Regions from separate parts of the Cobetia sp. 5-25-4-2 genome, predicted to be linked through region 3. Evidence: predicted binding sites of a transcription regulator. Region 3 holds the regulator's gene; each other region holds the start of a gene.
The links. The regulator LexA, encoded in region 3, represses DNA repair genes until DNA is damaged. The targets are predictions, from matches to a motif close to TACTGTNTANNTANACAGTA.
Positions count from the first base shown of each region.

Region 1 (7,955 bases), on a different contig from region 3:
GCGCTGGATACGCGCCTTGGTGTGCGCGCTATCGGTACGAATGCCTACCTGAGCGCCGGTATAGGAGGTCGCGTCGACACCGATCTTCTGCAGTGCCATGGCCAGCAGGGAGATGGTCACCTGCTCACCGGTAGAGACCAGCATGTCCATTTCGCGCGGCGTCGGGTCATCGTTGATCTCGCTGGCGAGACCGATCAGTCGGTTCGTCTCGCCACTCATGGCTGAGACGACCACGACAACCTGATGTCCTTCGTCGCGGAATCGCTTGACCTTCTCGGCGACGGCCTTGATCCGCTCCACCGAGCCGACCGAAGTGCCTCCGAACTTCTGAACGTATAGCGCCATGTGCGTTTCCGTTATCCGTGTCCGTTTGCGTTGTCCCCACATGAGACTCATGCGGGCCCAAAAAGAGGCCGGGTCTCCTCACGAGAAGCCCGGCCTTCATCTTGTCTTCTTACCCCAGCTGGGCGTCTACCCAGGCTGGCACGCCGGCCAGTGCCCCGGGAAGCGATGCGGCATCACTGCCACCGGCCTGCGCCATGTCAGCACGACCACCGCCCTTGCCACCGACCTGCTCAGCCACGTGACGCACCAGATCACCCGCCTTGATGCGCGAGGTCAGATCATCGGTGACGCCCGCAATCAGGCTGACCTTGTCACCATCCGCGACGCCAAGCACCAGAATGCCGGAACCCAGCTTGGATTTCAGGTCATCCATCAGGCCACGCAACTCCTTGCCGGAGACGCCTTCGACCTGCTTGGCCAGCACCTTGAGCCCCTGGACATCCGCGATGTCGCTCAGCATGTCACTGGCAGAAGCGGACGCCAGCTTGGCCTTCAGACGCTCAAGCTCCTTCTCGAGACCGCGGTTGCGCTCAAGCAGACTGGTGACACGCTCCTCGACCTGCTCCGGCTTGGCCTTGAGGCGCTCACCCAGACGAGTCAGGGTCGCTTCCTGCGCCAGCAGGAAATCACGTGCCGCACGGCCAGTGATGGCTTCGATGCGGCGCACGCCGGAGGCGATGCCAGTCTCGGCGATGATGTGCATCTGACCGATGTCACCACTGCGCTTGACGTGAGTCCCGCCACACAGCTCGATGGAGAAGGCATTCTGACCGATGGTCAGCACGCGAACCTGCTCACCATACTTGGCATCGAAGAGTGCCGCCGCGCCGCGCGCCTTGGCTTCATCGAGAGTCATGAACTCGATGGTGGTCTCGGCGTTGGCGAGAATCTGCGCATTGACGATGCGCTCGACCTCGGAGAGCTGTTCTGCGGTCATCGCCTCAAAGTGACTGAAGTCGAAGCGCAGGCGCTCGGCCGTCACCAGCGAGCCCTTCTGCTGGACATGCTCACCCAGCACCTGGCGCAGCGCTTCATGCAGCAGGTGCGTGGCGGAGTGGTTGCGCACGGAGGCAGCACGCAGATCTGCATCGACCTGCGGACGCACCGCGTCGCCCACCGCGAGCGAACCTTCGATCAGCACACCGTGATGCAGATGATGTCCGGCCTGCTTCTGGGTATCACTGACCTGGAAACGGCCGCCCTCCAGATGCAGATAACCGGTATCGCCCGCCTGACCACCGGACTCGCCATAGAACGGCGTGGTATCGAGTACCACGATGCCCTTGGTATCGGCCTCGAGACGCTCGAGCGCATTGCCTTCGCTGTCGAACAGCGCGGTGACGGTCGCCTCACCCTCGAGGTGATCATAGCCGGTGAATTGCGTCTCGCCTTCCAGCGTCAGGTTGGCGGAATAGTCGCCCCCGAAATTGCTGGCAGCACGTGCACGCTCACGCTGAGCTTCCAGCGCGGCCTCGAAACCGGCCTCATCGAGGATCAGTTCGCGCTCGCGGCAGATGTCGGCGGTCAGGTCGTAGGGGAAGCCGTAGGTATCGTAGAGCTTGAAGATGGTTTCGCCGTCGAGGGTATTGCCATCCAGCTCGGCGATGGCCTCCTCGAGCAGCTTCATGCCGTGCTCCAGCGTACGCGCGAACTGCTCCTCTTCCTTGAGCAGCACACGCTCGATCTGCTCACGCGCAGAGCGCAGTTCCGGATAGGCATCGCCCATCTCGGCATCCAGCGCCGCGACCAGCTTGTAGAAGAAGCTGCCGCGCGCGCCCAGCTTGTGACCGTGACGCACGGCACGGCGGATGATGCGACGCAGCACGTAGCCACGCCCTTCGTTGGACGGCAGCACGCCATCGGCGATCAGGAAGGCACACGAACGGATGTGATCCGCCACCACGCGCAGCGAGGGAGTGGTGATGTTGTCATGACCGATGATCTCGGCCGCCGCCGCCAGCAGATTCTGGAACAGGTCGATCTCGTAGTTGGAGTGCACGCCCTGCATCACGGCCGCGACGCGCTCCAGCCCCATGCCGGTATCGATGGACGGCTTGGGCAGCGGGTTCAGCGTGCCTTCGGCATCACGATCGAACTGCATGAAGACCAGGTTCCAGATCTCGATGTAGCGATCGCCATCTTCGTCCGGGCTGCCCGGCGGGCCACCGGCGACGTCTTCACCGTGATCATAGAAGATCTCGGAAGACGGGCCACAGGGGCCGGTGTCGCCCATCTGCCAGAAATTGTCCTCGTCGAGACGCGAGAAGCGGTTCTGATCGATGCCGACCTCGTTGAACCAGATGTCACGGGCTTCGTCATCGCTGACGTGCACGGTGACCCACAGCTTCTCCTTCGGCAGGCCCAGCTCTTCGGTCAGGAACTTCCAGGCGAACTGGATGGCTTCGCGCTTGAAGTAGTCACCGAAGCTGAAGTTGCCCAGCATCTCGAAGAAAGTGTGGTGACGTGCGGTGTAACCGACGTTGTCCAGGTCATTGTGCTTGCCGCCGGCGCGCACGCAGCGCTGTGCGGAGGTGGCACGGCTGTAGCCACGCGGATCACGGCCCAGGAAGACATCCTTGAAGGGCACCATGCCGGCGTTGGTGAACAGCAGGGTCGGGTCGTTGTTCGGCACCAGAGAACTGGTGGGAACGATGGTATGCCCCTGCTTCTCGAAATAGGTCAGGAAGGCGTTTCTGATTTCTGCGCTTTTCATAGAGGTTCCGTAGCGATGTGCGTAAAGACGCTCCGGGGGTCTTCTTCTGCATGACTTCCGCATGGTTTCTGCATATTCATCCATGTGGGAATGCATGGAGGTGCAATGAAAAGCATGAAAGAAGGCGCCTGCCCCGTGCCGTCGCAAGACGACCTAGTATAACGCCTGTTCGCGCAAGCTAAAGGGGGGGAAATGGCTTGAGTGACCGGTTTGCGCGTTCCGAGCCATTGCCCGGGCAATGGCTGGCCTCACGCCTCGTCTTCCGTCCAGGCGGACTCCATGGCGTAGCGCAACTGCTCGTAGTCGAAGCCGCGCTGGAGCAGGAAGCGCTCTCGGCGCGCACGCTCCTTGTGACCCTCGCCCGCTGAGGAAAAGCGCCTTGCCAACGTCTCGCGCGCCAGCTCGAAGAAGTCCACCGCATCAACATGTCCGAAGGCATCAGGCACCGGATCACAGGCAGCACGCATCACGGCACCTGACGTCTCGTTGTCGATGCCACGCTGGCGCAACTCCTGCTGGATACGCCTGGGGCCCTGCCCCCTCAGCACCCGTGTCCGCAGGAAGCTGGCGGCGAAGCGCTCATCGGATTGCAGGCCTTCCTCGACCAGACGCTCCAGCACTTCCTCGATCAGCAGCTCGACCTCATCACGACTCAAGCGCGTCTCGGCGCCCTCCTCGCTACTCGCGGACTGCTCCGCCAGCGCATCATCGCTGACGGTCTGCAGGTAGTCGCGCTCCTTGAGATAGTCGTGCAGCTCGCGACGGCTGTGCTCGCGGCGTGCCAGACGTGCGATGGCGTCATTGCGGGCACGCCGTTGCGGCGTCATCGCGCCGACATCGAGGGGCTGATAGTCCGGCCCGACGGTCTCTCTTTCCTGATCGTGCATGTTGGCGCTCCTTTCTGGAGAGGCACCCAAGATGGCGAAATCCCCGGTGCAAAACGCACAGCGCCCGCCACCGAAAACGGGGCGGGCGCTGCAGATCACTGAAAGGCGCTGAAATCAGCGCTCAATGAACACGTTCTCGAGCAGGTCTCAATCGAGATCCAGATCATCTTCATTTTCGGCGACCACTTCTTCCTTGGCCTCTTCCTTGGTTTCCGGAGAAGCCAGCAGCTGGGCGCGAATCTGGCTCTCGATCTCTTCCATGATCGCGGGGTTATCCTCCAGATACTGGGCGGAGTTGGCCTTGCCCTGACCGATCTTGCTGCCCTGGTAGCTGTACCAGGCACCTGCCTTGCCGACCAGACCACACTGCACGCCCAGATCAATGACCTCACCGGCGTGGTAGATGCCCTTGCCGTAGAGAATCTGGAACTCGGCCTGGCGGAACGGCGGCGCGACCTTGTTCTTCACGACCTTGACGCGAGTCTCGTTACCGGTGACTTCATCGCCGGACTTCACGGAGCCGGTACGACGGATGTCGAGACGGACACTCGAGTAGAACTTCAGCGCGTTACCACCGGTGGTGGTTTCCGGGCTACCGAACATCACCCCGATCTTCATGCGGATCTGGTTGATGAACACCACCATGCAGTTGGCATTCTTGATGTGACCCGTCACCTTGCGCAGCGCCTGGGACATCAGACGCGCCTGCAGGCCGACGTGGGAGTCACCCATCTCACCCTCGATCTCGGCACGCGGCGTCAGGGCTGCCACAGAATCGACGATGATGACGTCGACACCACCGGAACGCACCAGCATGTCGACGATCTCGAGTGCCTGCTCACCGGTATCCGGCTGGGAGACCAGCATCTCGTCCAGATTGACGCCCAGCTTCTCGGCGTAGGACGGATCCAGCGCGTGCTCGGCATCGATGAAGGCACACACCTTGCCCTGCTTCTGGGCCTGGGCGATGACCGAGAGCGTCAGTGTCGTCTTGCCCGAGGATTCCGGACCGTAGATCTCGACCACTCGACCGAAAGGCAGGCCACCGATGCCGAGCGCGATATCCAGGCCCAGAGACCCGGTGGATACCGACGGGATGGCCACACGCGGGGCATCGCCCATGCGCATGACGGCGCCCTTGCCGAACTGGCGCTCGATCTGGGACAGCGCCGCGTTCAGCGCCTTGGTACGATTGTCGTCCTGTGCCATGTGGCCTCCTGTCGAACGGCGGCGCCGCATGGGCAACCACCTGAAATAGGAAATTCTCAAGCTTCGGGTGATGCAGAGACTGTCAGCCTAGCGGCTGGGCTGTCATGGCAAAACCCTGTATACATGGACAGTATGATGCCGCATGTTTCATCGTTCTGCCAGTCCGGTGATGCGCTTTTTCAGGCAGCAGTCTCAACGCAGAGGGTTGCATGCGTCTCGAGCCTCACCAGTTCAGCCCTGCCAGGCTTCCACGCATTCGATCAAGCCTTGCAATGCCACCCTCACGGCGGCGTCGCGCACGGCCTGCCGGTCTCCCGGAAAGTGGAAACACCGCGCCTGCTGTCGCGCCTCACTGCCCCATGCCAGCCACACCGTCCCCACGGGCTTTTCTTCACTGCCGCCTCCCGGACCCGCCACACCACTGGTTGCCACCCCCAATTCGGCACCGCTGTCACGACACGCTCCCTTGACCATCTCGCGCACGACGGCCTCGGAGACTGCCCCGAAGTCCGCGAGCGATGCTTCGCTGACGCCGAGCAGACGCCGCTTGGCCGCATTCGAGTACGTCACATAGCCCGCCTCGAAATAGCCGGAGCTACCGGAAATCGCCGTGATCGCGGCACTCACGCCACCCCCGGTGCATGACTCTGCAGCAGTGATCTGGACTCCGCGCGCCAATGCCAGCGCCTGCAGCTGCTCGGCCAGTGCATTCGCATCCGGTGCCTCGGACGTCGTATCCGTCAATCGGGCCATGAACGAACTCCTTTCTAAGAAGTGGTCTGAGGAAAAGGGAAGCGAGCAGGAGGCATCACAGGCATTGGAGCCGGCCGCGCCAGTCCGTAGAATATCGCGCATCCCGCATGCCGTGTTCTCGCATGTGCGTCTTTTTCCCATTGCAGTGCAGTCAAGGAAGTCCATGGCCATGGCCAAGAACAGCGCGCCCCAGATGACGCCGATGATGGCGCAGTACATGAAGATCAAACGCGAGCACCCCGGTGTGCTGCTGTTCTATCGCATGGGCGACTTCTATGAGCTGTTCCATGAGGACGCCAAGCGAGCCGCGCAACTGCTCGACATCACCCTGACGGCACGTGGCAGCTCCGGCGGCTCCCCCATTCCCATGGCAGGGGTGCCTTATCACAGCGCCGAGGGTTACCTGGCACGCCTGGTGAAAATGGGCGAATCCGTGGCCATCTGCGAGCAGATCGGCGATCCCGCGACCACCAAGGGCCCCGTCGAGCGCAAGGTGGTGCGCATCGTCACACCGGGCACCCTGCATGACGAGGCGCTTCTGGATGCCAGCCGTGACAATCTGCTGGTGGCGCTGCATCGAGACGGTGAGACCTGGGGCCTGGCGGCACTGGAGCTTTCCTCAGGACGCTTCAGCGTACTGGAAGTCAATGGCGATGAAGAACTGCTGGCCGAGATCCAGCGTCTGTCACCCGCCGAGCTGATGGTCGGCGAGAGTCGTGAACTGCCAAGCAGTCTTGCCTCACGCCCGGGCCTGACCCGTCAGAGCGACTGGCATTTCGACCATGAGACCGCGTTGCGCCTGCTGTGCGATCAGTTCGGCGTTCAGGACCTCAATGGTTTCGGTTGCAGTCATCTGACCTGCGCGGTCACCGCTGCTGGTGCCCTGCTCGACTACGCGCGTGACACGCAGCGCACCGGTCTGCCCCACGTGACGGCGCTGGCCGTGGAGAGTCGCGACGATTCGGTCGTGATCGATGCCGCCAGCCGTCGCAACCTCGAGATCGACACCAATCTTGGCGGCAGCAGCGACAACACGCTGGCCAGCGTATTGGACGTGACTGCTACCGCGATGGGCTCACGCCTGCTCAAGCGCTGGCTCAACCGCCCGCTGCGCGATCAGACCCAGATCGGCCAGCGCCAGGCGGCAGTGCAGCGCTTGATGGAGGGTGACTACCCCTTCGAACTGCAAGGCCTGCTCAAGCGGATCGGCGATGTGGAGCGCATCCTGGCGCGTGTTGCACTGCGCAGCGCCCGCCCGCGGGACATGGCGCGCCTGCGTGATGGCCTCAATACACTGCCAGAGCTGCGCGCCGTGCTCGCCAGCGTCGAGAAAGGCAGTGCCATCGATGACCTGCGCGATGGCATCCGCCTGTTCCCCGCCCTCTCGGCCATGCTCAGCGAAGCGCTGATCGAGAATCCGCCGGTCGTGCTGCGCGATGGCGGGGTGATCGCCGATGGCTACGACGATGAGCTGGACGAGTATCGCGGCCTCTCCGAGAACGCCGGTCAGTATCTGGTGGCCCTCGAGACCCGTGAGCGTGAGCGCACCGGCATCAGCAACCTCAAGGTCGGCTACAACCGCGTTCATGGTTACTTCATCGAGCTGCCGCGCTCCCAGTCAGCGGAAGCTCCGCCGGAATACATCCGCCGCCAGACGCTCAAGAATGCCGAGCGCTTCATCATCCCGGAACTCAAGGAATTCGAGGACAAGGCGCTGTCGGCCAAGTCCAAGTCGCTGGCCCGCGAGAAGCTGCTGTATGAGCACCTTCTGGATGACCTGAATACCGAACTGGATGGCCTGCAGCAGACGGCACGCGCCCTGGCGTCACTGGATGTGCTCACCGCCTTCGCTGATCGCGCCGCCGCACTGGACTTCGTCCGCCCACAGCTCAGCGACACGCCGGGAATCGACATCGAAGGCGGCCGCCACCCGGTGGTGGAACATGTCAGCGACCACCCCTTCGTGCCCAACGACGTGCGCTTTGACGATGCGCGCCGCATGCTGGTGATCACCGGCCCCAACATGGGCGGTAAATCCACCTACATGC
Region 1 is NZ_BLWK01000007.1:140,253-148,207, reverse strand. It holds gene HXS65_RS14565 (aspartate kinase) at 1-345, opposite strand, end outside; gene alaS (alanine--tRNA ligase) at 455-3,058, opposite strand; gene HXS65_RS14555 (regulatory protein RecX) at 3,307-3,945, opposite strand; gene recA (recombinase RecA) at 4,093-5,154, opposite strand; gene HXS65_RS14545 (CinA family protein) at 5,386-5,907, opposite strand; gene mutS (DNA mismatch repair protein MutS) at 6,077-7,955, shown strand, end outside.
Region 1: a site for LexA is predicted at 5,268-5,287, ahead of recA (recombinase RecA). Genes of this name have one in related genera too.

Region 2 (7,955 bases), 210 kb from region 3:
CTCTCGGGTCGCCACGCTGCCATGATAGGCAGGCACGTAGGACCAGTCGTGCACACCTCGCCTCACGAGCCCTTCGAAGTAGCGCTGCTCGCGCTGATTCTGGCGGCTTCCTTTGTCGGGATAGCGCGGTACCTTGATGCAGCGCCGAGGATCACGGGGGTCCTGATAGACACGGCGATCATTGCCCATGCCGATGACACGGGCATTTTCAAGCTCCAGCATGCGCTCTCCTGTTGAATAACGCCTGCGACTGCAGCCGCCGGGCAGCGTGGCATTCTACAAAAAGCCCTTCCCTTGCGCCAACCGTGCCGCCGGCGGCCGCGTTCCATGAGGTCATTCATCGGCCATTCAGCTTGGGACCTCGCTCTGGTATGATAACGCGCCGTTTTCTGGCAGTTTCAGGACGAAACCGCCTGACGTAAGCGATCAGCACGACTTGCGAGGTATTGCCCGGGATCGGGTGGCCGCGCACACCTGCAACCCCCGCTCCATTGGCACATCTCCCTTAATGAGGTACTCGCATGAATGCGGTAATACTGGCCGTTCTGGTCATGGTCGGCCTGTCACTGGCCCGAGTCTCGGTCGTCTTCGCTCTGGTGGCCGGCGCCTTGGTCGGCGGCCTGTTCAGTGGCCTGTCTCTGACTGACACTCTCGGCGCCTTCAACGACGGCGTCGGCGGTGGTGCCAAGGTCGCCCTGGCCTATGCCACGCTCGGTGCCTTTGCCGTGGCCCTGTCTCGCTCCGGCCTGCCGGATCTCCTTGCCGCACGCCTGATCGGCATGCTCAATGGAGAGAGCACCCCTCGCCGTCAGACCGCCATCAAGTACGGCTTGCTGGGCAGCGTGACATTGGTGGCGATCTCGTCCCAGAACCTGATTCCTGTCCACATCGCCTTCATTCCGATCCTGATTCCGCCACTGCTGGTGGCCATGAACCGCCTGCGCCTGGATCGCCGCGCCGTCGCCTGTGCCCTGACCTTTGGTCTGACGGCTCCCTACATGCTGCTGCCGGTGGGCTTCGGTTCCATCTTCCTCAATGACATCCTGCTGGCCAACATCAATGAAGCGGGCCAGGCAATGGGGCTGGAAGTCACCCGCGGCATGGTACCGATGGCGATGGCCATTCCGGTAGGCGGCATGTTCCTGGGACTGCTGACTGCGGTCTTCGTCTCCTATCGCAAGCCGCGTGACTACGCCAATCGCGAGATCAAGTCGACCAACGTCCCGCACCATACTCCAGTGCATGCACCATCCCGCAGCGGCCTGATCATGGCTGGGGTCGCCATCATCGCCGCCCTGGGCATCCAGCTCTATTCCGGTTCGATGATCCTGGGCGGCCTGGTCGGCTTCGCCATTCTTTCCCTGGGTGGCCTGTTCAAGTGGAACGAAGCCGACGACCTGTTCACCTCCGGCATGCGCATGATGGCACTGATCGGCTTCATCATGATCTCGGCAGCCGGCTTCGCCTCCGTCATGAAAGCCACGGGTGATATCCAGACCCTGGTGGATGCCTCCTTCCACATCATCGGAGACAACAAGCCGTTGGCCGCGCTCGTCATGCTGATGGTCGGTCTGTTCATCACGCTGGGCATCGGCTCCAGCTTTTCCACCATCCCGATCATCGCGGCGATCTATGTCCCGCTGGCCCTGCAGTTCGGATTTTCCCCTCTGGCGACCGTCGCCTTGATCGGCACCGCGGCCGCACTGGGCGATGCTGGCTCCCCCGCCTCTGACTCCACGCTCGGCCCGACGGCAGGCCTGAATGTCGATCAACAGCATGATCATATCTGGGACAGCGTGGTGCCGACCTTCATCCACTACAACATCCCGTTGATCGTCTTCGGCTGGGTGGCGGCGATGACGCTGTAATCCGCCGGCCAGGGTAGCCTGGCAACGGCAACAGAAGATATGACAACGCCCGGCAGGCATCACGTCTGCCGGGCGTTGTCGTCTCTGGGCGAAGAATGAGGCGACACGTCGCCTGATACTGGACAGCCATCCAGTCTTTTAGGATGATGCGCGAATGCGCAAGATCCTTCATGCTGACTGCGATTGTTTCTACGCCGCCGTCGAGATGCTTCGTCACCCAGAGTGGCGCGAGGTGCCCATCGCCATCGGTGGCCGCACCGAGCAACGTGGCGTGATCGCCACCTGCAATTATCCGGCTCGCGCCTTCGGCGTCCGCTCTGCGATGTCCACAGCGCGCGCCCTGCGCCTGTGTCCGCAACTGATACTCGTCCCCCCCGACTTCGAGCGCTACCGTGCCGTCTCGCAGGAGATCCAGGCACTGTTTCACGAACTGACACCACTGGTGGAACCTCTATCGCTGGACGAAGCCTACCTGGACGTCAGCGACATCGAGGAATTTCAGGGAAGCGCGACCTGGATGGCGCGCTGGCTGAAGGAAGAAGCCCTGAAGCGCACCGGGATCACGCTGTCGATCGGCGTGGCCGCCAACAAGTTCCTGGCCAAGATCGCGAGTGATTGGGAGAAACCCGATGGCCTGACGGTGATCACGCCAGAGTCCAGCGACGCCTTCATTCGTAAGCTGCCCGTCGGCAAGCTGCATGGCGTCGGCCCGGCCACGCTGGCCCGCCTCAATCGGCTGGAGATTACCACCTGCGATGACATCCGCACGACACCACTGACCACACTGGTCGAACACTTCGGCAAATTCGGACATCGCCTGCATGAACTCTCTCATGGCATTGATGACCGCCCCGTCAAGGTCGAGAGAGAGCGAAAGTCCATCAGTGTCGAACGCACTTTCGATCAGGATCTTCCGGATCTCTCCGCCTGCCTCGCCAAGCTTCCCATGCTGATGGAGCGCCTCGGGGAGCGTCACGCACGCCAGGAACAGCCGGTGCTGGCCAAGCAGTTCGTCAAGGTACGCTTCAACGACTTCACCAGCACCACGCTGGAAAGCCTCCTCCCCGCCTCCACCCTCTCATTGCCGGACGCCAGGAGTTTCGCACTGCTGATGGAGCAAGCCTGGCAACGTGGCCATCGACCGGTGCGCCTGCTGGGAGTCGGTGTCCGACTCAAGGCCCACGAAGAGACGCAACAGCTGGGGCTGTTCTGAGAGGGTGCCGCGCCTGACTGGCAACCTTGACGGACGGATGACAGGCATAAAAAAAGCCAGTCACAAGGACTGGCTTGTCCGGTCATCGATACCCCAAGGGTATCGCCGGAAGGGTCGTGAAACCCGCTCAAGGAACCATCGCAACCTGCAATGCAGGCAGGAAGCGAGAGTGGGCGAACAGCTCTGCGCATTGAACGACGCAGCCACTCTCGGCAAACACCTGCGGGGAGCATGAGATGCTCGACCCGCAGGTGTCAGGAAGGAATGCCCAGATTCATCGATGATGATGACAGTCCATCCGCTTCAACTGTCAGCATCATATCTTTTAGCCCGCAAACTAAAAAGCCGATCCACAGCAACAGTCCCATGCCACAACGGCACCGGATCAACGCTGACTCAATGGCAACCGTTGGATGCACTGGTTGGATCACTGGACGGGCGATGGGCGCCAGGATGAGGCGGGTTGTTGCCCCCGGACAGCAGCCGCTGGATATCCGCCGCCGCCATGGGCTTGTAGAAGTAGTACCCCTGAATGAGATCACAGCGCATTTCGCGCAACAGCTCGAGTTGCTGGATATTCTCCACCCCCTCGGCCACCACCTCCAGCCCCAGTCGATGCCCGAGGAAGACCGTCGCTTCCATGATGGCGCGATCCTTGGGTTCCTGAGCACATTCGATCACGAAGGAGCGATCGATCTTGAGCGCCGTCACCGGCAGCATCTTGAGGTAGCTCATCGAGGAGTAGCCGGTCCCGAAATCATCGATCGCGATCTTGTAGCCTCTGTCGTGCAGGGCACGCAGGCTATCGCGCACCTTGACGTCAGCATCGATCAACACGTTCTCGGTCAGCTCGATGCCGATGTCCCGTGGCGTCAGGCCATATTCCGCCACGCATGCCTCAAGACGCTGGAAGACGTCGCTGTTGATCGCCTGACGCCCGGAGATATTGATATCGATCCGATAGCCCTTGATCCCCATGGCATGCCACTCGGCCTGCTGGCGACATGCCTGGCGAATCACCCAGTCACCCAGGCGCTCGATCAGATTGGTGCGCTCTGCCACCTTGATGAAGTCAGTCGGGGGAATGGGCCCCTCGGGCGCATGCCAGCGCATCAGCGCCTCTACCGACTCGATACGCTCACTGCGCGCCGCGACCTGAGGCTGGAAGTGGAGGAACAGCTCGCCACCCCCATCCTCGCTCAGCAGCGTCTGAAGGCGCCCCGCCAGATGATGCTGATGCAGCATGGCATCGCGCACTTCCTGGTTGAAGAACTGATATCCATCACGCCCGGCCTGCTTCGCTCGGTGCTTGGCGACGTCCGCATTGCGCACCAGTTCCGGCGCATCATTGCCATTCTCGGGATAGAGGCTGACGCCGATGCTCAGACGCAGCAACAACTCACGCCCTTCTATCTGGAAGGGGCGCTGGAAATCTTCGCGGATCCGCTGCACGACCGACAAGGCATCACTTTCATAATCCAGGCGCGGCATCGCCATGACGAATTCATCGCCGCCGAAACGTGACAGTAGATCCTGACTCCGCTGGAACCCCTGCAAGCGCGACGCGACACTGCGAATCACGAGGTCCCCCATCTCATAGCCCTGGGTATCGTTGATCTCGGTGAAGTGGTCGATATCCAGAAACAGCACCATCAAGGTATCGCCGTGACGCTGACACTCCCCGAGCATGTTCTCGAGCTCAGTCTCGAACGTCTGCCGATTGGGCAGTTCGGTCAGCGGATCGAATCGCGTCATGTAGTCCAGCTCACGCTGAACCTTGCGCTCGCCCGCCAGATCGATGTCGATGCAGAACATCAATGGATTGTCCGACCGCTCACCCAACATGACGTGGTGAGAGAACACCGGCACCGGTGCGCCTGACTTGTGCTTCAGCTCAAGCTCGCTCGCCGGGATCTGGGTGCCGTGATTGACCCACGCGTGGTGGGCATCCACCACGATGTCCGCCATTTCATCCGGTATCAGCAAGGCTTCAAGACAACGCCCTCGAGCTTCCTGCTCGCTGAAACCATACAGTCGCTCGCTGGCCTCATTCCAATAGATCACTCGGCGCTGGCTGTCGTACCCCTGCACTGCCACACGTGGCAGGCTTTCCAGCAATTCGCGAAAGCGCTGGTCACTGGCGGGGAGTCCCATGCTGGCCGAGGGGCCAACAACACTAGTCTGCATGACCGCCTCCTGCGTGTGCTGTTGATATGCCATCTGACGATGACGAATCAGCATGATGCCCGCAGTTGCGCCAATAATCACCATCAGCAGCGCTGAAGGCCAGCGGCCGATGATGTCCTGCACTGCCACGACCCCCACCAGCAGGCCGATCGCGATGGCAGCGACCACTGTTCCAAAGAGCGCAATCCCAGTCGCTCTTCCGGTCTGACGAGACCCATCTGCCATGATCCAGGATACCTCCCCTACCATCTTGTCTACCGACCGGTGCTCGGCGGGGACACGCACGTTGCCTGAATCCGCTGAGTTATCGCGATATACATCACTGGAGCCAATAGCAGTCTAAGTGTCTGCCTCGCATAAACACAGTGCCAAACCCGCCGTGACACACGCCTCCTCTCAACGCTACCAGCACGTGTGTCACGCATTGCCCATGCCGTTTTTCGCCGAAAGGCGACAAAGAATACCGCTCATGACTGACATGATGCCAGGAGATCAGACCTCTAATACCCCTCCATCGCCCAGACGCCCATATTGATGATACTTACGCAAGATTAACGCTCTAAGCCGCGCGCTTGGTTTGACTCTCTCTCATGCATCTTCCCATTCTCCTCGACGTTGCGAACGCAACACCTTCCAACAGGCGCTAAATGCCGAAACATCGAGGAATTCTTGCATGAACATCGTAAACCGTGGTGTACGTCAGCTGGCCGATGCTTCCCGTAAACTCACTCTGGACCAGAGCGCTCTCAACGATCGCTACCCGGCAACGTCATCAGAGGATAGCGCTCTCTCGCTGCCCAGGATCTCTGAGTACTGGCCGACAAGCGTGCATGAGGAGCTGGCTCGTCAGCACTGGAGCAAGGCAACGATCACTCCACACATTGACTTGAACGCCTGGCAGGGTTTCCTGGACAACCTTCCCCGTGACCCTTACGTCAACACACGCTGGAAGCGCATGTCCTGGCTGCACCTGAATGACCAGATGGAAGTCGAAACCCTTGGCGAGTGCCCGATGGCACAGGGTGGACGCTTCAATGATGCTGCCAGCATGGCGGACCGCCTGAGATACTACGATCCGCTGGAAGCGGCGTTCACTGAGCGCGACGACGTGCGCGCCTTCGTCAAGGCCTGGGCCGACATGTGGGGCATCGGGCCGCGTGAGCCGATCCTGATGCAGATCACGGGTGTCCGCGGCGACGGCACCATCGACCCTCTCCAGGGACAAGGCATTCACGCCGACGGCTGCAAGTACTTGAGCATTCTGGTACTCAATCGCGAGAACGTCAGTGGTGCCATCAATACCCTCTACCGCGACAAGGCCGGCAGCGAGTTGCTGGCGACCACCGAGCTGGCACCGGGAGAGGTTCTGCACATCCATGATGACCAGCTGTTCCACAGCGTCAGCTCCATCACTCAGGATAACGCGGGCCAGCACTTCGAGCGCTTCATCATCATCATCAACTGCTCATTCATCGATGAGTTCCAGAACCGCATGCTGCGTCGTCACTTCCCGGGGGCAGTCCTGAACGACTGCGAGTGAAGCCATTCGACTCCACTGAGCAGACTGGCAACCCGGTGTCCGGGCATCGCCCGCACAACTGCCTCGACGACAGCTTTCCTCATCTCATCCTGGGGGATCGGTAGCTTCCGAGGCCTCCCCACCTGACCTGCACTCAAGCGTCGCAGCACGCTACCTGAGCACGACACGAGGAACCAGCCGGGCAACCGGCTGGCCTGGCGTGCCACTCCTGACTGGCCCGAAGGCCACAGCCTGATCGCGACCTGCCCCCTCCTGCAACAGCCCCGCCAACGGCTTCCGCCTGCATGCCAAGCGCATCGGTTTCATTGTCCGCGCGCCATGTACAGGCGATATACTCGACTCATGACAGAGGCGTTGCCCACGATGCGCCTTCCACGACAGGAAATCCTCATGACGCTTGAATCGGGACTGACCTTCTTCCTTGCCATCTTCCTCTTCGGGATCACTCCCGGCCCCGGAATCCTCGCCCTGATGGCGCGTGGCATGAGCCAGGGAGGCAATGCCTGTGTCCCGATGGCCGTCGGCATGAGCCTCAGTGACGTCTGCTACATGCTGGCGGCCGTCTTCGGTCTCTCGGCACTGGCGACCCATTGGAGCGAGCTCTTTCTGGTCATCCGCCTGCTGGGGGCCGCCTATCTGATCTACCTGGGGTACAAACTCTGGACCTGCCGACCCAGCCCGGAAGACACGGAAATTCCCGACATACGCGGAAGCTGGTGGCGTGGCTTCCTGCAAGGCTTCCTGATCTCGGCCTCCAACCCCAAGGTCATCCTGTTCTACATCGCCTTTCTGCCGACCTTCATGGACATCACCCGCCTGAGTGGTGGCGATATCGTGATCGCGGCCGCTCTCAATCTCAGTGCCTTGCTGATCGGGGTCGTCCCTGTCGGTTACGCCGCAGGCCGCATTCGTCGCCATCTGCGCTCGACGCGAGCCGTCAGACGCCTCAACCGCAGTGCTGCCAGCCTGATGATCGGTGCCGGCAGCTACCTCGCACTGCGTGGTTGAGCACCGGCCTCCTGCGCCAGTCTGGCCGCCGATACGAGAACGCCCCTGTCAATCACATGACAGGGGCGTTCTCTTCGATCACTGAGGCAATTCGCTCAGGTCATGCAACGGATGGCACCGTTACTGACGGATACCTTCT
Region 2 is NZ_BLWK01000001.1:511,871-519,825, reverse strand. It holds gene HXS65_RS02275 (YrbL family protein) at 1-222, opposite strand, end outside; gene HXS65_RS02270 (Na+/H+ antiporter family protein) at 522-1,868, shown strand; gene dinB (DNA polymerase IV) at 2,023-3,081, shown strand; gene HXS65_RS02260 (bifunctional diguanylate cyclase/phosphodiesterase) at 3,478-5,268, opposite strand; gene HXS65_RS02255 (2OG-Fe dioxygenase family protein) at 5,942-6,808, shown strand; gene HXS65_RS02250 (LysE family translocator) at 7,199-7,816, shown strand; gene HXS65_RS02245 (YceI family protein) at 7,937-7,955, opposite strand, start outside.
Region 2: a site for LexA is predicted at 1,985-2,004, ahead of dinB (DNA polymerase IV). Genes of this name have one in related genera too.

Region 3 (7,955 bases):
TGCCGACCGCTGCCATGCCAGCTTCGCGCAGGCCCTCGATGAAGGCGGTACCGACGGCAATCACGTCCTCGGGAGTCGTCCCAAAGCTGCGGTCGCCGATGATGGTGGAACCCGCGACATCGATATCCAATACCGGCGCGAAGGTGATGTCGCAGCCAATGGCAGCCATCTCCATGCCCAGCAACCAGCCGGCGTCACGGGCAAACCCGAGCCCTGACGACTGGGCATCATCACCGCAGCCGTCACAGTCACGTCCCAGGCAGCAATGTGCCAGGGCGCGCATCGGCGGCAGGCGGGTCACGCCTTCGCGCAGCCGTTGCACCCGTCCGCCTTCCTGATCGATGGCGATCAACAGATGTGGATTGACGCGGCGGATCTCACCGCACAGCGCCAGCACCTGCTCGGGAGAAACACAGTTGCGCGCAAACAGGATGACGCCGCCGACGGCGGGGCGTGCCAGTAGTTCACGTTCGTCAGACGTGAGGGTATGCCCCTCGACGTCGAGCATTACGGAGCCCAATGGCTGTGTCATGACATCCTTCCTGTCCATGGCCTGCTGGCCGTGTCATGCGCTGCAAGGCATGGCACGCACGGCAGGGTTTCATGTCGTTACGGGGCTCGGCAGCCTGGAAGACAAGCCTCAGGACAGGCGGCCGGCGCGAGGAAAGGCGCAATTCTAGCCGACTGAGCGCGACTCGAACAGTCGCGAGCACCAGCCGCCAGGCAACGCAGCGTCAGGCGTGCAACAGCACTGGCGTTCCGGCCGGCGCATGCCAGTAAAGGCACAGCAGATCCTCATCGCGCAGACGAATGCACCCATGGGAGGCCGGGGTGCCCATCGGCTCGCTGGTCGGCGTGCCATGGAAGTAGATGTAGCGCCGCAGGCTGTCGACGCGCTGTCCCGCCGCGTTGCGGCCACGGTTGATACCGGGCTCGCGACCGCTGAGCCACAGGATACGCGTCAGGATCCAGTCGCGTTCGGGGTGCTCGGCGGCCAGTCGAGGCGTGAACACCTCTCCCGTGAAGCGCCGCCCACGATAGACGGCACCACGCGGATTGCCCTCCCCGATCGCGGCGCGAACCACATGCCAGCCGGTCGGCGTGCAACCGCTGCCATCGAGCTCGCCGATACCGTTGAGGCCGCTGGAGATCGCACAGGCATGCACCAGCGTGTCAGGGTCAGCCGCGGGGGGCGGCGCATCACGACTGCCACTGGGCGCGTCATTGCGTATCTCAAGACGCTGGCGCGAGAGATCCACCGCCACCCAGCAAGCCATCAGCTTGCCGCCTGGGTGACCGCTTCACCATCTCCGAGCGAGGCCGGCAGCGGAGCCGCCATCGCCGCCACCACCACCGGACGCATGTGCTGGATCAGCTCGCGCACACTGGTGTGATGGCCGTATTCGGCCTCTTCGATATCGCGCAGTGCGTCCAGTCCCGAGAAGGTGAAGATCACGCTGCCGAGCATGAAGTGCAGACGCCAGAAGCGCTCGTTGTCTGGCAGGTCCGGCGTCGCAAGCTTCAGGAGCTCGGCGAAGCGGCTGAAGACCGTGCCGTAATGCTCGCGGATGTAGCGACGCATGTGGCCCTGCCCCTGGGTATAGGCAAGCCCGAGCAGGCGCATGAAGGTACGCAGGCTGTTGCGTTCGGCCGGCACCTCCAGCACCGTGCGCGCCATCACTTCCAGCAGCGTTTCCAGCGGCACCTGACGACCGGCATGCTGCTGCTCGACACTGTCGAGTGCCGCATGGAAACGCTCGCTGAAGGGGTCGAGATAGCGGGCGAACACTGCCTGGATCAATGACTTCTTTGAGCCGAAGTGATAATTGACCGCCGCCAGGTTGACCTTGGCCTTGCTGGTGATATTGCGCAGCGAGGTTTCGGCGAAGCCTCGCTCGGCGAACAGGACCTCGGCGGTATCGAGGATACGGGTAACGGTATCGGTCTGGGCCATGGGCGGATGCCTTGTCAGGTGATCAGTCACGAGGGGGCACGGGAGTCCTTGTCCCCCCGGGAAACGGCAAGGCCGTGGCCCGGGGGCGACTCTTCTCATGCAGGTCAATCAAACGACATGTCGGTCTTCACGCACCGCGTGTCAGGCAGCGACTCCGAGGCGGAGGCTGCCACGAGCCGTGTCCCGAGCACAGGACAGACGCACAGGACACACAGGGCCTGTGTACCGGTAGCCGGATGCGCCCGACGAACATTCGTTTGAAACAAGATAATTCTAGCTGTCCATGCCATGACTGGCAATTGCTGGTTGTTTCAAACACTCGACAGCCAAGACCGGCAGGACGCGCATTCACGCGGGACATTCGGGGACGGGATGGTCATGGGGCGTCCCGGACACCCGCTGTCTCGCGTCAGCATGTCGATGTCGACGAAGATGCCGGCAACGTTGCTGCCAAAGCACCCACGATGCCTTGCATGACCGCCATGACTGGATACAATGACAGTTGTATGGATGCACACCCCGTGCCGTCAGCTCAGATGCCGCCCAGGCCAAAGGCAATGCCCATGACTCAGCCGCTTACTCCGCGCCAGCAGGATGTCTTCGATTTCATCATCAAGACCATCAAGTCCTCAGGCTATCCGCCAACGCGTGCCGAAATCGCCCAGGCACTGGGCTTTCGCTCACCGAATGCCGCGGAAGAGCATCTGCGTGCCCTGAAGCGCAAGGGAGCCATCGAGATGGTGCCGGGCACCTCGCGGGGCATCCGCGTGCCGTCTCTGGCCGAGGCGGAAGAGGATAGCGAGCAGGGCCTGCCGGTCATCGGGGAAGTGGCCGCTGGCAGCCCTATCCTGGCCAGCCAGCATATCGATCGCCATTGCCCGCTGCCCAGTGACTACTTCTCGCCTGCCGCCGACTATCTGCTGCGCGTGCGCGGGGTCTCGATGAAGGATGTCGGCATTCTGGAAGGTGACCTGCTGGCCGTGCACCGCACGAGCAGCGTGCGTGACGGACAGATCGTGGTGGCGCGTCTGGGGGATGAAGTGACGGTGAAGCGCTTCCGTCGCGATGGCCATTACGTATGGCTGGAAGCCGAGAACGAGGACTTCGCTCCCATCAAGGTGGATCTGCGCACGGACAGCCTGGAAATCGAGGGCCTCGGCGTGGGCGTGATCCGCGATGGCGGCCTGCACTGATCTCAAGGCTCGCAGGCAGTCTGTCCTCACAGCGCTGACGCGCAGATGACGATTGTCGTCATCTGGGCATCCACGAAAAAACCCGCCGATTGGCGGGTTTTTTCGTGGCTGGCAGACATGCGGGAAGTGCTCAGTGCACCATGCCTTCCGACTGCTCGTCTTCATCATCCTCGCCATCCCACAGGCGGGTGCGGGTGATGGCGTGGTCGATCATCTCACGCGCGACCTCGAAGCGATTGTCACGCAGCAGATCGGCAGCTTCATCGGAGATGCGGATACTCAGAAGTGGCTCACCTTCACTCTCGGCGGCACGCAGGATCACTTCCCCATCTTCCATTTGCACGATTTCAAGTACGGCGGGATCGGACACGTCATTCCTCCTGCACGGCATCCTGAGGATACCGGCGTCGTTGTGATCGTCAGCTTGACGGCGGGCAGGCCCTGCGACTTGCAGTCACTGGCGACAATGCAGAAAAAAGTACGACCACAGCCAGAGCCATGGTCGTACCGGAGAATGCAGGGCTTGCCACAATGCCGCCAGTCTAGCACCCGTCATGCCAGGGCGTCACCTGAATGACAGGTGCGTGACATGCCAGCGCTTTCGGGTCAGGCAAGGCGCGACGCTACCACTCCACATTCGACTCGCGAAGGTGTGACAGCAACGCCTTCATGGCGCTGACTGCCGTGGCGAGACGCTCTGCCAGAGGCGCATTGGCCGCCGCGGCGATGATGAGACCATCGCCACGCGCCTGGCCTTCCTCACGCCGGGCAGCACCGCCCTCTTCATGCAAACGCGTGATATCGGCCACCAGCTGGCTCAACCAACTGTCCGGCTGCGCCTGCAGGCTTCGCAACTGCTCGATTTCCGCCACGGGAGTCGGCGGTGTGGCCAGCCGCTCGCGCCAGCTGCCCTCAGGCCAGCGTGCCGACGCGGCGCACTCCTCGATCAACGAGGCCAATGCCAGCTCCATCAACGCCAGCGCCCCTTCCTCACCGGCCATGCGCCGTGCGACGGCATGCTCATCACGCGTCGCGACGGCCGCCTGCTCCAGCAGCAACTCGGCCTGATACAGCAGTTGATTGGTGCGGCCACGCTGGCTCATCAGCTCTTGGCTCCCTTGCGCTTGTCCTCGACGACCCAACGGCCGTTGTCGAAGGTCGCCTTCCACCCCGTCGCCTTGCCATCTTCGTCCGTCATCACGAACTGCTCCTTGGCCTTGCGCGAGAAACGAATCTGCGTCGGGCGGCCATCGGGGTCTTTCTCCGGCGCCTTGAGGATGAAGTGATACTTCTCCGGCAGCTCGTCGGCATGCGCCTTGAGCTCGCTGACCAGCGGCGGACGCGTCTCGCGATTCTTGGGGAACTGACTGGCGGCAAGGAACAGGCCACTGGCGCCATCACGCAGCACGTAGTGATCCTCGACCTTCACGCAGGCAAGTTCCGGCATGGGGATCGGGTCCATCTTCGGCGGCGCGACCTCCCCGGACTTGAGCAGCTTGCGGGTGTTCTTGCAATCCTCGTTGGTGCAGCCGAAGTACTTGCCGAAACGCCCGGTCTTGAGCTGCATGTCGGCACCGCACTTGTCGCACTCGATCACCGGCCCATCGTAGCCCTTGATGCGGAACTGACCCTGCTCGACTTCATGTCCCACGCAGTCCGGGCTGTTGCCGCAGACGTGCAGCTTGCGCTGCTCGTCGATCAGATAGCTGTCCATGGCCGTGGCGCAGATCGGGCAACGGCGCTTGGCACGCAGTGCATCGGTCTCGGCATTCTCATCCGCGTCAGCGGCGACCGCCTCATCCCCCGGCAACAGGTCGATGGTGGTCTTGCAGCGCTCCTTGGGCGGAAGGTTGTAACCGGAGCACCCTAGGAAGACGCCAGTGGAGGCGGTACGGATCTGCATCTCGCGGCCACAGGTCGGGCAGGCGATATCGGTCGGCACCGGCTGATTCGGGCGCATGCCCTCTTCTGACTGGGCGTGATCCAGCTCGGCCTTGAACTCGGCGTAGAAGGCATCCAGCAGCTCGCGCCAGTTGCGCTGACCATTGGCCACCTCATCGAGGTAGTCTTCCATGCGCGCGGTGAAGCCGAAGTCCATCAGGTCCTTGAAGGATTCACTGAGACGATCAGTGACGATGTCACCCAGCTTCTCGGCGTAGAAACGCCGATTTTCCAGCGCCACGTAACCACGATCCTGGATGGTCGAGATGATCGCCGCATAGGTCGAAGGACGGCCGATGCCGCGCTTCTCCAGCTCCTTGACCAGACTGGCTTCGGTGTAACGCGCCGTCGGCTTGGTAAAGTGCTGCTGCGGGTCCAGCTCGACCAGCTCCAGCACCTCGCCGATGGCCAGGTCCGGCAGTGACTGGTCCTCTTCCTTCTTGCCCGCCGGCTTCATCACGCGGGTATAACCGTCAAACTTGAGCACCCGGCCCTTGGCGCGCAGCTCGTAGCCATCGACCTCGATGGTCAGGGTCGAGGACAGATACTCCGCCGGCACCATCTGGCAGGCGACGAACTGACGCCAGATCAGCTCATACAGACGCTCCGCGTCACGCTCCATGCCGGTGAGGTCCGTCGCGCGACGCGCCACCTCGGAGGGACGGATCGCTTCGTGAGCTTCCTGGGCGCCTTCCTTGCTGGAGTAGACGTTGGCGGCCTGCGGCAGATAGTTGTCGCCGAATTCCTCAGCGATGAAGTCCCGCGCGGTGGCCACCGCGTCCGCCGACAGATTGGTCGAGTCGGTACGCATGTAAGTGATGTAACCGGCCTCGTAGAGGCGCTGCGCCATCATCATGGTCTTCTTGACCGAGAAGCCGAGACGACTGCTGGCCGCCTGCTGCAGGGTCGAGGTGATGAAGGGGGCATTCGGCTTGGAGCGGGTCGGCTTGTCTTCGCGATTGGAAATCGCGAGCCGAGCGGTACGCAGCGCCGCGATGCGATCCAGCGTTTCCTTCTCGCTGGTCGGACGGAAGGCCTTGCCATCCTGACGCGCCAGTTCGAAACGGATCGCCTCGCCGCTGGTCGCGGCAAGCTCTGCGTGCACATCCCAGAATTCTTCCGGAATGAAGGCACGGATCTCACGCTCACGCTCGACGATCAAGCGCACGGCAACCGACTGCACTCGACCGGCCGACAGCCCACGAGCCACCTTGGCCCACAGCAGCGGCGAGACCATGAAACCGACGACACGATCCAGATAGCGACGCGCCTGCTGAGCATGCACGCGGTCCATCTTCAGATCGCCCGGCTCATCGAAGGCCGCCGTGATCGCCTTCTTGGTGATCTCGTTGAACACCACGCGCTTGTAGCGGGTATCGTCGCCACCGATGGTCTCGCGCAGGTGCCAGGCAATCGCCTCACCTTCGCGGTCCAGATCCGTCGCGAGATAGATGGTGTCGGCCTTCTCGGCCAGGCGCGTCAGCTCGGAGACGACCTTTTCCTTGCCGGGCAGGATCTCGTAATGCGCCTCCCAGCCGTTCTCCGGGTCTACCCCCATGCGACGGATAAGCTGCGTCTTGGCCTTCTTTTCCTTGTGAGCCGCCTTGGCTTCCGGCGACATCTTGCGCGTCTCGGCTGCCTGACGGGCACGCTCCTTGGGATCGGTGGCCTGCTTGCCGCTACCGCTGGTCGGCAGATCGCGGATATGCCCGACACTCGACTTCACCACGAAGTCGTTGCCGAGATACTTGTTGATGGTCTTGGCCTTGGCAGGCGACTCGACGATCACCAGTGACTTGCCCATGGTTGCTCGCATCTCCTGGCCGGCGCTGACTGCACCGGCGAATGACTCGTAGCGCTGGGTTTTATCCCAGCCTAAAAATGCGCCTACCCTACCCCAGCATTTCAGCGCTGACCAGCAATGTTGCCAGCACCACGCCATGTGGGTGGTGGCAGCGGACATCACACACCACCCCGAATCTCGAGAATCGACGTCCGAGGCATGACGCGGTCATCGACCGGCACCCGGACCTGCCAAACCCGCCAGGTGCATGTGTCGCCATGACGACAGGCAAGCCATGACTATATATAAGTGGCCTTTTCACGATTCGTCACATCAGTGTGGCATTACTGACACAGGCAGTGGCAGGCCTGCGGGTCAACGTAGATGCCATCCTCACAGCCAGGGCCTCTCGGATCACGCCATGTCTGACTGGCCACCAGCCTGACGCCAGCGCTTGTGAAGACGCAAGTCATGTCGCTACCATCGCCGCCATGGCAGCCAAATCACTCACGCGCTACTACACCAATCAACCACGACACTCGACAGGCTCCCTTTACGTCGTCAATGTAGTAAAATGACAACACAAACCGCCTGACCCCTCACGCAAGTGTTCAAGGAGTATGTTCTCATGCCGCACGCGTTCAACGGCCCGATCCGCCGCACCAAGATTGTCGCCACACTCGGTCCGGCCAGTGACAAGCCGGGCGTCCTCGACGCGATGATCCGTGCCGGAGTGGATGTGGTTCGCCTCAACTTCTCTCACGGCAGCCCCGAAGACCACCGCATGCGTGCCGAGGCCGTCCGTGCCGCCGCCGCCGCCCAGGGCCGCAGCGTCGCCGTGCTGGGTGATCTGCAAGGTCCGAAGATCCGCATCGCCCGCTTCAAGGACACCGCTGTCCAGCTTCAGGAAGGCCAACCGTTCATCCTGGACATCGGCCTGGGCCGCGATGAAGGTACCGTCGAGCGTGTCGGCTGCGACTATCAGCAACTGGCCGATGACGTGGTCGCCGGCGACGTTCTGCTGCTTGATGACGGTCGCGTGGTGCTCGAGGTCAACGAACTCAAGGGCAACGAGATCCACACC
Region 3 is NZ_BLWK01000001.1:299,695-307,649, reverse strand. It holds gene nagZ (beta-N-acetylhexosaminidase) at 1-532, opposite strand, end outside; gene HXS65_RS01370 (L,D-transpeptidase) at 735-1,277, opposite strand; gene HXS65_RS01365 (TetR/AcrR family transcriptional regulator) at 1,277-1,954, opposite strand; gene lexA (transcriptional repressor LexA) at 2,518-3,147, shown strand; gene HXS65_RS01355 (hypothetical protein) at 3,278-3,517, opposite strand; gene HXS65_RS01350 (DUF6586 family protein) at 3,771-4,250, opposite strand; gene topA (type I DNA topoisomerase) at 4,250-6,892, opposite strand; gene pyk (pyruvate kinase) at 7,500-7,955, shown strand, end outside.